One region of the Paenibacillus sp. MMS20-IR301 genome, then DNA from elsewhere that is predicted to be linked to it. Evidence: riboswitches for the same ligand, from Rfam matches in the RefSeq annotation. Region 1 holds a riboswitch; the other holds the start of a gene.
What was found. A riboswitch is a leader RNA that binds a small molecule or an ion and turns the genes downstream of it on or off. The one in region 1 is predicted to bind preQ1.

Region 1 (7,355 bases):
ATGTGATGCCGTGACAGCAACCGTTCTGGCAAGCCCGGCACCGGCGCGTTGCTGAGTAATGCCAAACAGGCAGTGATCAACATCGGGTTAGTTAACATCAAGACAGTATAGCAAACGCCGGAACACTCACTTCCAGTTAGGATGCAGCGCAATCAGCTTATCATCCCCGGCGCGCGGGCTGCCTCTGCCGTCCCGGTTGTTCGTCATGAGGTACAGCGTGCCGTCCGGCCCTTCTGCTACGTTGCGGATCCGTCCGTACTCCTCCTGGAACAGGCCTGTTACAACAGGAGTTCCGCCGCTGCTGGACAGTGACACCCGCAGCAGCTGCTCTCCGGCCAGACCGGCGACCAGCAGTTCACCCTTCCAAGGCCCTTGCGTGATAAAGGTCATACCGGACGGCGCCCAGGTCTCCTCTCCGCTGTGCACCAGCGGAGCGGCCAGCTTCAGTCTGGCAGCTCCGGTCTCATCGCCTTCGATCAGCGGCCAGCCATAATTAGCACCAGCCTGAATGATGTTGATCTCGTCGTGGCTTGACTGGCCATGCTCCGAGCTGTACAGCACTCCGGTTCCCGGCTGCCAAGCCAGGCCCTGCGGGTTGCGGTGTCCCATGCTGTAAATCGGTGATCCCGGCCGCGGGTTATCTTTCGGGATGGCACCGCTGGTGGTAATACGCAGGATTTTTCCGCCCAGACTATTCCGGTCCTGGGCCAGATCCGGCTCATACCGCTCGCCTGTGGTGATGTACAAGTAACCGTCCGGGCCAATTTTAATCCGGCCCCCATTATGATTCGTGTCGCCTGGAATGTTATCCATGAGCACCTTATTAATTGCTGCTGTACTGCTGCCGATCTTAATTTGAAGTACCCGGTTCGCCACCCCGCCCTCCTTGCTGCGGTAAGAATGATAGACATAAGCTAAGCCGTTGCTCTTAAATGCCGGATCCAGCGCAAGACCCAGTAATCCGCCCTCCCCCCTGCTGACAAAAGGTGCTTTCAATTCCAGCAGCGGAGTACTGCGGAGCTTCCCGTTCTCAATCACGCGCAGGCTGCCCGGGCGCTCGGTGAAAAAAATCCGCCCGTCCGGGGCAAACGCCATCTCCCAGGGAACATTCAGCCCGCTTGCCAAAGTATGCGCAGTATAAGGAAAAGCTGAGGTTACCGGCTGCTTCGGCCCGACCGTAGCACTTCCCGGCTTTGTCCCTTGACCGGTCTCCCCCGCCCCGGCAGACACTCCTGGCGTTTCCGCCGCAGTTCCTTGCGGCCCTTCCCCCGGCGGGGACTGGTTCTTAGCAGGCTGTGCATCAAACTGCGGATTCCGGCCTTCCAGTTTCCCTTGCACCTCATTGCCACCGGAAGATGTGCTACAGGCTGACAGAAGTCCCGTCAGCAGAATTAAAGCTCCGCACAACAGAAAGCTGCGGGAGCGGATGGATGTTCCGGACATTTGCATTACCTCCTGCTCAAATAAGTGGGAACAGCCCACGTTAAGGATTTTGGCAACTATTACCCGGCATTATCCTTCACTAATCTCCGCCCGGCGCAAGTTCCGGGTACGTGCAGCCTCCCAAATTATGCACTATAATGAGAACATTGCTGTTCTAGTGTGCAGATGAAAGGGGAACTACTCTAAATGAATCAAGCTTTATTAAAACTGGAGCAGAAGCTTGCGGCCGGCGGCCTCGATGCTCTGCTCGTAACTGATCCCAAGCATGTATATTACTTGACCGGCTTCGCCAGCAACCCGCATGAGCGCTTCCTCGGCCTGCTGCTGATCCGCGGCGAGGAGCCTGTGCTGATTGTCCCGGCGCTGGACGCCGAAGCAGCGCATGCCGCCTCCTCCGTCAAGACGATTCTGACGCACAGCGACACGGATAACCCGTACGAGCTGCTTAAATCACGCTTCGGCGGTGTTAATCCGGGCAGCTTCGGCATTGAGAAGGAGCATTTCTCCGTCAGCCGTTATGAACTCCTAACTGAAGCGGTCAAGGCCGGCTCCTTCAGCGACATCGGCCACCTGCTCCGGGCGATGCGCGTGATTAAGACGCCTGAGGAAGTTGCCATCATGAAGCATGCCGCTGAGCTTGTGGAGGAGGTTCTCCGCCGCGGCCTGGCACATGTCAAATCCGGTGTCAGCGAGATCGAGCTGGTAGCCGAGCTTGAATATCTGATGAAAAAGACCGGTGCCGCAGGCCCCTCCTTCGACACCATGGTGCTCTCCGGACCCAAAACCGCGCTGCCGCACGGGGTGCCGGGGGAACGCATCATCCAGAATGGCGATCTGCTCATGTTCGATCTTGGCGTCTACGCTGGAGGATATGCCTCTGACATTACCCGCACCTTCGCTGTAGGCGAAGTAGACCCTAAGTTAAAAGAGATCTACAATACCGTGCTTGCTGCCAATGAAGCCGGGATTGCCGCTTCCGTTGCCGGGGCTACTTACGGTTCCGTCGATAAGGCCGCACGCGATGTGATTGAAGCCGCCGGCTACGGTGAATACTTCATGCACCGGGTCGGACACGGCCTTGGCATGGATACACATGAATATCCCTCCCTTCACGGACTGAATACCGATTTGATCAGTAACGGCAATGTGTTCACCGTAGAGCCGGGGATTTACGTGCCGGGACTCGGCGGTGTGCGGATTGAGGATGATGTGCTGGTAACAGCCGAAGGCCCGCAGACGCTGACCAGTTTCCCGAAAGAGCTGACTGTGCTGAGCCTGTAATTCACAAAACACAGCAATAAAGCCCCAATCTCCGGATTATAACGCGGAGGTTGGGGCTTTTTGCTATACGGGTTATCTATGAGATGTTGCGTGTAGCTGCCGGTGTGCCGCCCTGCTGCTCTTCTTCAGCAAACCTGAAGGAACGGGCAAGATAGAGGACAGGTGTGCCGGCAGCGGTGAGAATGAATTTAGCCAGATAGGTGGTCAGGAGGATCTCTGTCCATACCATCCAGTCATACTGTCCGGCAAAAGCAATGGTGCAGAAGATCAGCGTATCGACAAAAGAGCTGACCATCGTACTGCCGTTGGAGCGGATCCACAGCTGACGCGAGCTGCCATAATACTTGCGGATCCAGGCGTACAGCCGCACATCCAGGAACTGGCTGATGAAATACGCGGTAAGGCTGCCCAGGGCAAGCCGCGGCATCAGGCCGAAAATCGTCTGCAGCGAGGATTGGGCAATATCCGTTTCCTGCGGCTTAAACACCAGCACCATCTGCATAATGACTGTCGTCATCAGCAGCGTGAAGAATCCGAACCAGACAGCGCCGCGCGCTTCCTTCCGCCCGTAGCGTTCATTCAGCAGATCGCTGGTCATATACAGTGTGACATACATCGTATTCCCCAAGGTCATGACAATATCGAAAGGCATCGCGATCGTCTTGGCTACTTGAATATTGGCGACCACGGTTGCCATGCCGACCCAGGCATAAAGCCCTTTTTTACCGAATAAACGGTAGCAGAGCAGAAAGAACACAAAATTAACAACTACAAACAGAATACCCCATAACAAGTTGAACATAAATCAACTAACTCCTCCTAGTTTTGTTTACGCGGGATGGTTACGAACCGCGGCCAGCAAGTTTTAGACACAAAACATTAATACTTTATCACATCGTCAGCTAACAATCTATAAAATTTCAAATTTTCATGAAAACTATATTATACTAACATTTCTCCGAAAATTGATGATAGACTCAATAAATATTCATTCTTTTCAGAAAATTATATGACATATAGCTAACTTTCACTATTCAACCGGGGGTTAATTCTATAGAATAGTTATCAATTACATTCCCGCTTACGATAGCTTCATATATGACCTACACCTATGGAATATATTGCAGCTTGCCTGGCTTTTGGTCCGGCTTGGGAGAAGAATGCAATTAACAGAAAAGGAGAGAATGAAATGTTAAGCTTCAAAAAATCGATCAGCCGTAAGTTTATCCTTTTGTTGTTCGTCGTTCTGCTGCTTACTTCGCTTTTACTAAGCATCAGTTTCTACTTCATATCCATTAATACCATCGACAGCTACGTTATGCCGCAGATCAACAAGCAGCTGACTGCCTCAGCACAGGATGTATATAAAAGTCTGAACGCGACCAGCGCCCAGCAGACCCTTAATAAAAATGAGCAGGCCAGGACGAATGTCGAATTCTATTTTGAAGAAAAAAGAAAACAGCATAATGTGGAGACCATATTCCTCATCGATCTGCGGGAGGGCAAAGCCACAGTCCTGACTGCAGACCACGTTGCCAAACTTAAGCCGGAGGAATCGATTCAGGTATGGCCAGCCATGGAGCAAGCCGCCAAAGGTAAAGCGGGACTAAGTGAAATTTATGCCGATAGCCACGGTGTACATAAGACTGCATATGTCGGGGTTCCTGGTACCACGATGATTGTAGGTGTAAGCTCGGATGTAGGATTTGTACAGGATAAAATGAACAGTATACTCTGGACCAGTGCGGGTATTACCCTGCTGGCGCTTATTATCGGATTGTCCGCAGCCGCATTTATGAGCCGCAGAATTACCCGCCCGATAACGCAGCTTGCCGCTTACAGCAATAAGCTCGCCGGAGGCGACTTCACTGAGACCCTCACCATAAAAGGCAGTGATGAGGTAGGCCAGCTCTCTGAGAGCTTCCGGATCATGAGCGAACGGCTTAAGGAGATGATCGGACATGTGCTTGATACCTCCGGTACAGTCGTTACTGATTCCAATGACCTCAAGGAACGTGTACAGGTGCTGAACACGATGGCTGAGCATTCAGCTTCCTCTGTGGAGGAGATCGGTAAAGGCAGCACGATGATTGCCAGCAGCGCACTGGACAATTCCCGGGCCATGGATGAGATTAACATCGGTATCCAGCATATCGCTTCCGCTGCCGGAGAGGTTACCGAACAGATCAGCGAAGCTTCCGCAGAAGCCATGGGCGGCAATGAAATTGCCCAGAGTGCTGTCCAGCAGATGCGCCAGGTGGAGCAGGCCTCCATTCAGTCCATGGAGCAGTTCCGCATTATGAATGAACGCTCCCTTATGATCGGGGAAGTTGTGCAGGGCATTACCGAAATTACAAAACAGATCCAGATGCTGTCGCTTAACGCCTCCATCGAAGCTGCGCGTGCCGGAGAACACGGCCGGGGATTCGCTGTTGTTGCCGGTGAAGTGCGCAAGCTCTCTGAGCAGTCTAAGGAATCCAATGAACAAATCCGTGAATTCCTGCTCGGCCTGCAAGAAGATATGAACCACTCCGTATCTGAAATGAATCATGTGAATGCGGAAGTGGCTTCAGGGATGAACAAGGTTGTCGAAGCGGGGAATGCCTTTAACCACCTGCTGATTCTGATCCAGAGCATCAATCACAGCATCCAGTCTGTCTCTGCCGCTACCCAGCAGATCTCCGCAGGCACCGAAGAGGTTAGCGCCTCCGTGGAGGAAACTGCGCAGATTACAGCCAAATCTCAGCAAAGCGCGGCTACATTGACAGACAATTCCGCACGGCAGCACCAGGAGCTGGAAGGGCATGCGCTGACCGTCGAGCATCTGCATCAGCAGGCCGTAAAGCTGCAGAAGGCTGTCGGGCAGTTCAAAATTTAAGCTTGGTGTTTCAGCGGAAAATAGAAGGACAAGTTATTCTGTATGCATATAAATTCTTATAATGTTACACAAAAAAGCAGTTCCTAAGGCCTCGTGGCTGTTGGAACTGCTTTTTTATATACCCGGAGTTTCGCCTGTTCAGTGTCTTGGCGCCCACAGAATAACCGAGACGCCGATCACACAGATACCGGCTCCAATCCAGTCGTAGAGATCCGGGGTTTTGCGGTCTACCAGCCAGCCCCACAGTACGGCAAGGACAATGAATACTCCGCCATAAGCGGCGTAAACCCGCCCGAAGGAAGGGAATTTCTGCAGCGTCGGGATAATCCCGTAAGCGATCAGAATGAATGACCCCAGCAGGCCGTACCACAGCGGGCGTGATTCCCGCAGCCAGAGCCAGACCAGATAACCGCCGCCGATCTCAGCCAGACCCGCCACAATGAACAACAGCACCGCAATAGCCATTGTTATTCCTCTCTTCCCGGCAAGCCCATAATATTGTAAACAGCATGCATATCCAGATGCTTCCTGACAGTATCCGCCAGCCGGTCAAACTCCTGCTCACGCAGCGCTGCCGCTGAATAGGTCACAGACAGCTGCGCCAGTCCTTTGGACCGGCGCAGCCCGTTCAGCCAGCCCCGGCGGAATTCGTCATTATGGAACAGCCCGTGCAGATAGCTGCCCCAGATTCTCCCGTCCGTTGTTCCCCAGCCTTCCGGCACTGCCTGGCCTTCCGGCCCGTTCAGGCTGAACAGGCCGGATACGGAAGCTGTGTCCAGATTTGTAGTCTTTCCCATATGTATCTCGTAACCGGAAACAGCTCCGTGATGCTCCCCGCTTAATTGCAGCGGATGCCCGTCCGCCAGCTTTCCGCTAACGCGGACGGTAGTCTTCTGCGGCAGAAACGTAGTTGAGAGCGGCAAATACCCGAGCCCCTCACTCTCTCCCGGCTCAGCACTCTCGATCGCATCAGGGTCAAGCAGCTTCTGGCCAAGCATCTGGTATCCTCCGCAAATCCCTGCAAGCTGCTGGCATCCCTCGCCCAGCGCACGCCCGATTGCCTCCGGGAATCCCTGCTCCCGCAAGTACTGCAGATCAGCCGCGGTATTCTTCGTCCCCGGAAGAATGATGGCATCCGGCGTTCCCAGCTCATCTGCCGATGCCACATAACGCACCGCTGTATCCGGCTCGTCCTCCAGCGGATCGAAATCGGTAAAGTTGGAAATACGCGGATAACGGATAACGGCGATGTCCAGCTCCCTCTCTGAATCCGTACGCTGGCGGCCGGATGCGCTGTCCAGGACTACGGAGTCTTCCGCTTCAATCCGCAGCTGCGGCAGAAACGGCAAGACGCCGAGCACCGGAATGCCGGTACGCTCCTCCAGCCAGTCCAGCCCGGGCTGCAGCAGCGAGACGTCACCGCGGAATTTATTGATAATGAAGCCTTTGACCCTGGCCCGCTCATGCGGCTCCAGCAGCTCAAGCGTACCGACGATGAAGGCAAAAACGCCGCCCCGGTCGATATCGGCCACCAGCACCACCGGCGCATCCGCCCAGCCGGCCAGATTCATATTGACGATATCCCGGGCTTTGAGATTAATCTCCGCCGGGCTGCCTGCCCCTTCCATCAGGACAACCTCATAAGCCTCCCGCAGCCGGTTCAGCGCAGCCATCACGGTACCTTTTGCTTCAGGCAGAAATTTCTCGCGGTATTCTCTCGCACTAAGCGCCGCATGCGGCACTCCGTGCACCA
Region 2 (7,355 bases), 2.6 Mb from region 1:
GGCTGGCTCTGCTAAAATGGATGTAATACTTTGCTTAGGAGTGAACAGAACAATGAATCCGCTTAATGATACTTATTATCTCGCTATTACTTATAGAGTGCCTAAGGAAGAGCTGAAAGCCTACTTCCGGTATGTCCGCAGTACGATCATGCCGTTCTATGACAGTCTAAATGATCTGACAGCCTCCTGCACAATTTATCAGCACAGGAAGACGGCTGAGCAACACGGCAAATTCACAGTATGGAATATGCTGCATCTGTTGCAGCTGAGAGGGAAGCCGCAAGCGGAAGAATGCCTCGCAAGACTCGACAACCTTGAGCGCTTCCCCGCTGCTGAAATGATCCGCAAGGAGATCCTGTTCAGCACCCCGGATAGTAATTACCCTGAGCCTGCTCCGAAGTTCCGCCGCCGCTGGCTGAAGCCACTGCAGATTGTAGAATATGTTGATGTGGCCAGTCACGCCCTGAATGAATTCCGTGACATCATGATTGCAGGTAACGGGCCGGCCATGCGGTTCATTCTTGAAGAACGGCAGTGGTGCCAGAGCTTCACCGCACTCGAAACTGCCGAAATCCTCTGCCACAACGAACGGTATCCCGGCTGGAATCAGCTGCATATTATCGCCCTCTATCTGGAGGCGCCCTTGCGTTACAAAAGGGATTTCGGTGAGGGTCTGAGAAGATCTTCCGGTGTCAGCTTTGCTGAGAATTTCGCCCGGCTGAAGAAGATCCGCCATATGCTGTACAAATCAGTCAGCCGCAGGCTGACCCGCTGAAGCTGCAGAAGAATCTGCGGAGCTTCTGGTTACCCGTCAGCTTCGTTCCGGAAGTTTGTCCGAGATCACAAGAATAAAGGTGGCAAGCGGCCCCAGCAGCAAGGACAGCAGGAACCAGTTCAATCCGCTCCGGTTCTTCCCCTGGGCAATTCCCGCATTGATTAGAGCCAGCGTTCCCCAGCCGGCGTAATATCCGTTCTCCATTTCTGCTCCCCCTTGTGCTTAATCCTCCATTAAGTATATAAAAAAACCGGAGCCTCCGCTATGCTGGAAGTCCGGTCTTCTATATATATGAAAAATCTACTTGCCCCGCTTATTATGCCAAATCAGTGCGTGCAGCTGCGGAAGTACCCGTGCCTGGTTCATCTGCGGATCGGCAATGACCAGATTGAACAGCCATTCGAGCCGGCCGAGCAGCCGGCCCGAAATATCACCCTCTTCGGTAACATTATCATTGCCCGGCTGCAGGAACAGCGGAACCTCCGGGTATCTGAAATGAACTTTACGTGCGTAGTCGTAGTCTTCTTCATTAAAGACAACGACCTTCAGACTGTGCGCCCCTTTACCGCTGTTACTGTTCTCTACCCGGCGCATGATCTCATCCAGCTTGTCCCAGTCCGTCTTCATGCCGGAGCTGGGCGGCTTGGGGCTGACCGTCAGCACATCCACATCGAGGAACCAGTCCTGCCATTTGCTTCCCTGCGTCTCAATGGCTGTCTGAATACCGCGTTCATGCAGCAGGGTAATGAACTCTCCCATGGCTTCTCCGATCAGCGCGGGATTGCCGCCGGAAATGGTTACACAGTCAAAGTTATCCCCGGCAAGCTCTAGCAGTCCGGCGAGAATCTCCCCGGGCTCCATCAGCGTTATTTTATCTTTGGCCGAACCGTCCCAGGTAAAGGCAGAATCACACCAGCTGCAGCGGTAGTCACAGCCGGAGGTGCGGACGAACATCGTTTTGACACCGATTACTGCCCCTTCCCCCTGAATCGTCGGACCGAACATTTCGATAACCGGAATTCTACTCATGGTCACAGCCTCCATACAGACGGTAAGAGGGTCCTGCCTCCGGTATATCGGCTGCCCGTACCTCCGCCCAGGAAGTCGGTGTCTCCCACAGCTTGACCGAGTATACCGGCAAGGCTGCCTGTTTAAGCTCATAGGCAATATAAGCAGACAGGTTCTCCGCCGTCGTCCGGAACGACAGCTGGGCCACCTTGGAGCCGGTAGCCTTCAGCGTATCCAGTACAGGCTCATTGCCCATGGCCAGGAAGGCATGATCCAGCCGGTCCACAACAGACTGCTTCACGATCCTTTTGATTTCGCTGAAATCGATGACGAAGCCTTCACCTGAACTCCCTTCCTCTACAGATGGAACCCCCTTCAGCACTATTTCCAGCTTGTAAGTATGCCCGTGCAGATTGCTGCATTTCCCTTGATGGCCGATCAACTGGTGGGCGGCGTCGAAGGTGAAGATTTTGCAGACCGATACTTCGCCCGGCATCAGTGGCCCGCCCCCTGGCGTTCAGCTTCATATTGCTCCAGACCGCGCTGGCGCAGCAGGCATGCCGGACAGGTGCCGCAGCCGCTGCCGATGATCCCGTTATAGCAGGTTAAAGTCTGCTCACGGACATAGTCGAAGCAGCCCAGCTCATCAGCCAGCTTCCACGTTTCCTTCTTATCCAGCCACATCAGCGGGGTATGAATCACGAACTCATAATCCATCGACAGATTAAGCGTCACATTCAGGGATTTCACGAATACGTCCCGGCAGTCCGGATAACCGCTGAAATCCGTCTGACACACGCCGGTGATGATGTTCGCATAGCCCAGCTGCTTTGCCAGGATGGCTGCAAAGGACAGGAACAGCAGGTTCCGCCCATCCACAAAGGTGCTCGGCAGCTCCCCCTCTCCGCCGGCGGCAATCTCAATGTCATCCCGGGTCAGGGCATTCGGAGCCAGCTGATTCAGCAGCCCCAGATCGAGAATATGCTGCTTCACTCCGAATTTCGCGGCAATTTCCTTGGCGACCTCAATCTCCTCGGCATGCCGCTGGTTATAATTAAACGTAACCACCTGAACCTCCTGGAACTTCTGCATAGCCCAGGCCAGGCAGGTAGTGCTGTCTTGGCCGCCGCTGAAGACGACCAGTGCTTTTTTATTCATTATATATACGCTCCTTTCGCTTCGGCCGGATTAACGGTTGTCCACTTTCTCAGGATACAGGTCATGATTCATCAGCCGGTGCTCGGCCATAGCCTCATACTTGCTCCCCGGACGCCCCCAGTTGCAGTAAGGATCAATGGAAATGCCGCCGCGCGGCGTGAATTTGCCCCAGACCTCAATATAACGCGGCTCCATCAGCGAGATCAGATCATTCATAATAATGTTGACGCAGTCTTCATGGAAATCCCCGTGATTCCGGAAGCTGAACAGATAGAGCTTCAGTGATTTGGACTCCACCATCTTTACATCCGGAATATACGAAATGTACATCACCCCGAAGTCAGGCTGGCCGGTAACCGGACACAGGCTGGTGAACTCCGGACAGTTGAATTTAACAAAATAATCACGCCCGGGATGCTTGTTATCGAACGACTCCAGAATCTCCGGCGCGTAACCGAACTTGTACTGCGTACCTTGATTACCCAGCAGGGTAACCTCCTGCATTTCCTCTTTCAGTCTGCCTTCTGACATGACAAAAAACCCCTCTCTTTTCCCGCGGCCCGTGGCCGGAACTGGAAAGAAGAACGAGATTTCGAAAACATGCTCTACTAAGATGAGACACGCCTGTTTAACTGCATAACAGCGAATAAGCACAGGCTGTAGCGGCCCATACTTGAATAGCTTCCGGGAGGCCGGTTAGCCGGTTATGCGGATGGCGGTCTTAGTTTTTTATAGAGGGAGTTTGCGAACCTCTCCTGCGCATGCGGCGCAGATTCCTTCTTTATACTTATGACTGGACTGTCGGTGCGTCTTGAACTATATCATGTTTACTGCCGGCTTGACAACCCTCACAGCTGATCCAGAACCAGTGAGCACAGCAGCCCCATCGCAGCGATGAAGCCCGTGAGCGGTCCGCCGTCCTCATAGGCTTCAGGCATCATACTTGAGGAGACCATGGCGATAATTCCGCCCCCGGCAAAAGAAGCAATCAGAGCCTCTGTATGCTCGCTTGCATGATCCATGAACAGATATCCGCCGCCCGATGCCGCAGTGGAAATTATTAGTACACCGAGCCAGAGCAGTACGATCTTGCTTTTTCCATAGCCGCCTTGCTTCAGTCCTGCCGTACTGGATAAGCCTTCAGGAATGTTGCTGATAAAAATGGCAATGACCAGCAGCAGGCTTACGCCCTGTCCGGAGATCAGGCTGGCCCCGATCATAATCGATTCGGGAATGGCATCCAGTACGGTTCCGGCAAAAATGGCCAGGCCACCGCTTTTGGCTCCTGCCGGAGCACCAGCCGAACGCTTCCGCCCGGCTCCGCCCCGCCGTGAAATCAGCCAGTCGAACAGCGTGAAGACCAGCGCCCCGGCGGTAAATCCGATCAGCGTAGGGGTTAAGCCGCCGTCATTCGCAGAATCCTCCAGCAGCTCATAAGCTGCTGCACCAATCAGCACGCCTGTTCCAAACGCCATAATGAAGCCAATCAGCTTACCCGGAATCGGCAGGAAGAGAGCCAGCAGCGCCCCGATCAATACGGCAGAACCGGACACCGCTCCCCATGTCAATGCGCTCCACAATAGATTCACCTTCCCCGATTATGTATCTTGATTAGTGCTTAGAAGTAGATTACACCGTAATCCGGCAAGGCAAACATCCCGTTCCCACCGGGAAGCTGATTCAGCGTTACCTACTCAACATCTATCCGCCAGATCCACACGGTCAACCCGGTTATCCATAAGAGCAGCAGGAGGCTCTCAACAAGCAGGGGAGCATTGCCGCTCATTACACTATTCAGATTCTCAACAAGTGCAATACTTGGCAGAATAATGAACAACGGATACGTCCAGTCCGGCAAAGCTCCATACACGGAGACAATCAGGAAGAATACAATCATCACAGCAGAGCTGACGGCTGATCCGTTCTTCGCCGAGCTGAGCTTCAGCCCGATGATCATTCCGACCTCCACAAACAAAAGTCCGCCGGCCAGCATATACGGCATTGCGGCCAAGAATCCGGAATTCAGCTTCTGGTTCACCAGGTATACGGCAATTTGCGCCAGCAGAGAGAATAACAGCACCGTCATCCCCTTGGCTGCAAGAATCTGCCCTTTGCCAAGCGGCGAGACCAGCAGCGCATCAAAGGTCCGGCTCTCCCGCTCTTCCAGCAGGGACGGCCCGGTCAGCATGATGCCGACCATTACCTCAGCGAACAGAATCCATGTCGACAGCAGCATGAAGTTAAGTCCGGCGTTATCCATTACCGCAATTAGAATTTTTGACATGAAAACAGGTAAAATAAAGAGGATAAGAAACGAAGGATTGTGCAGGAAATCCCTGCATTCATGCTTAGTCAGCTTCAGTACCTGATTCAACTCAGCTCACTTCCCGTCAAGGCTGCGAAGACATCCGCAAGCGTGGCTTCCCGGCTGTGCAGGCTGATCATCTGTCCTCCGGACAGCAGCTGGTACACCTGCTCCTTCGTAGATTCTTCATCAAGCGGCCAGCATTCCCGGATAATCCGTTCACCCTGCCAGAACTCCGCCGCCAGCTCCCGTCTTCCGCAGGCTTGCTTCAGCTGCCGTGGCTGATCCAGTGCTACCAGGCTGCCGGCATGCATAATGCCTACACGGTCACTTAGCTCATCCGCCTCCTGCATATCATGGGTGGTAATTACTACAGTTGTTCCTTCAGCCTTAATAGTCCGGATGTAATCTCTGATCATGGCTGCCGAATTAGGGTCGAGTCCGCTTGTCGGCTCATCCAGGAAAAGGACTGCAGGCTTATGCAGCAGACTGCGGGCAATCAGCACCCGCTGCTTCCAGCCCTTGGATAAGCTGCTGATCTTCTCATGCTGCCGCTCCTCCAGCTGCAGGCTATGCAGCACTTCATCCACCCGCTGCGGCGTTACTCCGTACAAATCGGCGAACAGGCTGAGATTACCGCGGATCGTACTGCGCGTATACAGATTTGGCAGCTCGAAGACAACACCGATGAGCGAATGAACTTTCTTTTTATGCCGTGAAATATTAATCCCATTAATTAAAATTTCACCTTCGCTCGGAGTGAGCAGTCCGGTCATCATACGGATTGTTGTCGTCTTTCCGGCACCGTTCGGACCAAGGAATCCGAATATCTCACCCTCCTGCACCGTGAATGACAACCGGTCAACAGCACACCTATCCTGATATTGTTTGGAGACCTCTTTAAGCTCAATCAATGGACTTACCACCTTTGCTCATAGTTTGCCATACCCAAGCTTATTCCTTGAAGCAGAGTAACATCCCTCTGAGCTGATATTCTTAACATTCGGTTCTACCGCGGGCAATTCCTGTGATGCGGCTGGCAGAGATGTGGCAATCGTATGGATTCATTTTCATCAAAGGGGGTAACTTAGAATTAATAATCTCTAAATCACTGAAAGATGGGAGCACTGGTATGGAACAAAATGTACAGAGGCTTATGGAATGGCTTGAAGCACAACCGGAGGCTTCGCTTGTAATCGAGAAACAGGAGCTTGATGATCTGGACACCGTCCATTTCAATCTGAACTCTGTAGACTACCGTAACGCAGATGATGTTATTGATGAATACCTCAGCAGTGCGCTGATTCTGCGCGGTTCCGGCAGCACACTCAATGCTGACGGAGAGCTGGTGCCGCTGCCCCAGCCCAGCTATGAGATCGCAGTGAACGGGTTGAAGGTAATTGCCCTGGCCGAAGACCATGTGGAGCTGCAGACAGACAGGGCGAAGTATTCGCTGGTCTTGCGCGGATAGACTGCAATAAGAACTAAATACAAACAGCCAGCCGCCGGTGATCTCCGGGAACTGGCTGTTTTTTTGAAGCACATAGAAAATTCTTGAGCCCGTCATTTTTTCAAGAGTCCGGACTTGTTTGTTTTCATAAAGCCCTCAGCGTGGTAAAGTGAAGACGCCCAGCTTAGTTTATCTGAACACCCCGCCGGCTTATGCCCGCGGGGTATTCGACGGTGTAAGGCCTATACTTCTTCGCCGATAATCTCCACTTCTGTCTCCAGTTCAACGTCAAACTTATCCTTGACCGTAGAGCGCACATGCTGGATCAGCCCGATATAATCACTAGCCGAGGCATTGTCTGCATTGATGATGAATCCGGCATGCTTGCGCGAGACCTCGGCTCCGCCGATCCGTGTTCCCTGCAGCCCGCTCTCCTGAATCAGCTGCCCGGCAAACCGGCCCGGCGGCCGCTTAAACACACTGCCGCAAGACGGATATTCCAGCGGCTGCTTGGATTCGCGGAGATAGGTCAGCTCATCCATCGACGCTTTGATAGCCGCAGGGTCGCCCTGCTGCAGTGCAAACCGTGCTTCCAGCACAATATAATCACCGCTTGCAAAGACGCTTTTGCGGTAGCCCCAGGCAAGCTGGTCGCCCTG

Region 2: it holds a riboswitch for preQ1, as region 1 does, so the genes downstream of both, queF (preQ(1) synthase) here and LOS79_RS18200 (queuosine precursor transporter) in region 1, are expected to answer to the same signal.

What each region holds. Positions count from the first base shown of each region.
Region 1 is NZ_CP135275.1:4,233,919-4,241,273, forward strand. It holds gene LOS79_RS18190 (PQQ-dependent sugar dehydrogenase) at 127-1,443, opposite strand; gene LOS79_RS18195 (M24 family metallopeptidase) at 1,630-2,724, shown strand; gene LOS79_RS18200 (queuosine precursor transporter) at 2,801-3,526, opposite strand; PreQ1 riboswitch class I at 3,538-3,583, opposite strand; gene LOS79_RS18205 (methyl-accepting chemotaxis protein) at 3,914-5,602, shown strand; gene LOS79_RS18210 (YnfA family protein) at 5,741-6,067, opposite strand; gene LOS79_RS18215 (cobyric acid synthase) at 6,070-7,355, opposite strand, start outside.
Region 2 is NZ_CP135275.1:1,662,472-1,669,826, reverse strand. It holds gene LOS79_RS07410 (hypothetical protein) at 53-775, shown strand; gene LOS79_RS07405 (hypothetical protein) at 812-979, opposite strand; gene queE (7-carboxy-7-deazaguanine synthase QueE) at 1,076-1,804, opposite strand; gene queD (6-carboxytetrahydropterin synthase QueD) at 1,797-2,279, opposite strand; gene queC (7-cyano-7-deazaguanine synthase QueC) at 2,279-2,941, opposite strand; gene queF (preQ(1) synthase) at 2,972-3,472, opposite strand; PreQ1 riboswitch class I at 3,657-3,700, opposite strand; gene LOS79_RS07380 (ZIP family metal transporter) at 3,790-4,521, opposite strand; gene LOS79_RS07375 (ABC transporter permease) at 4,632-5,225, opposite strand; gene LOS79_RS07370 (ABC transporter ATP-binding protein) at 5,312-6,160, opposite strand; gene LOS79_RS07365 (protein YmzB) at 6,379-6,717, shown strand; gene murB (UDP-N-acetylmuramate dehydrogenase) at 6,939-7,355, opposite strand, start outside.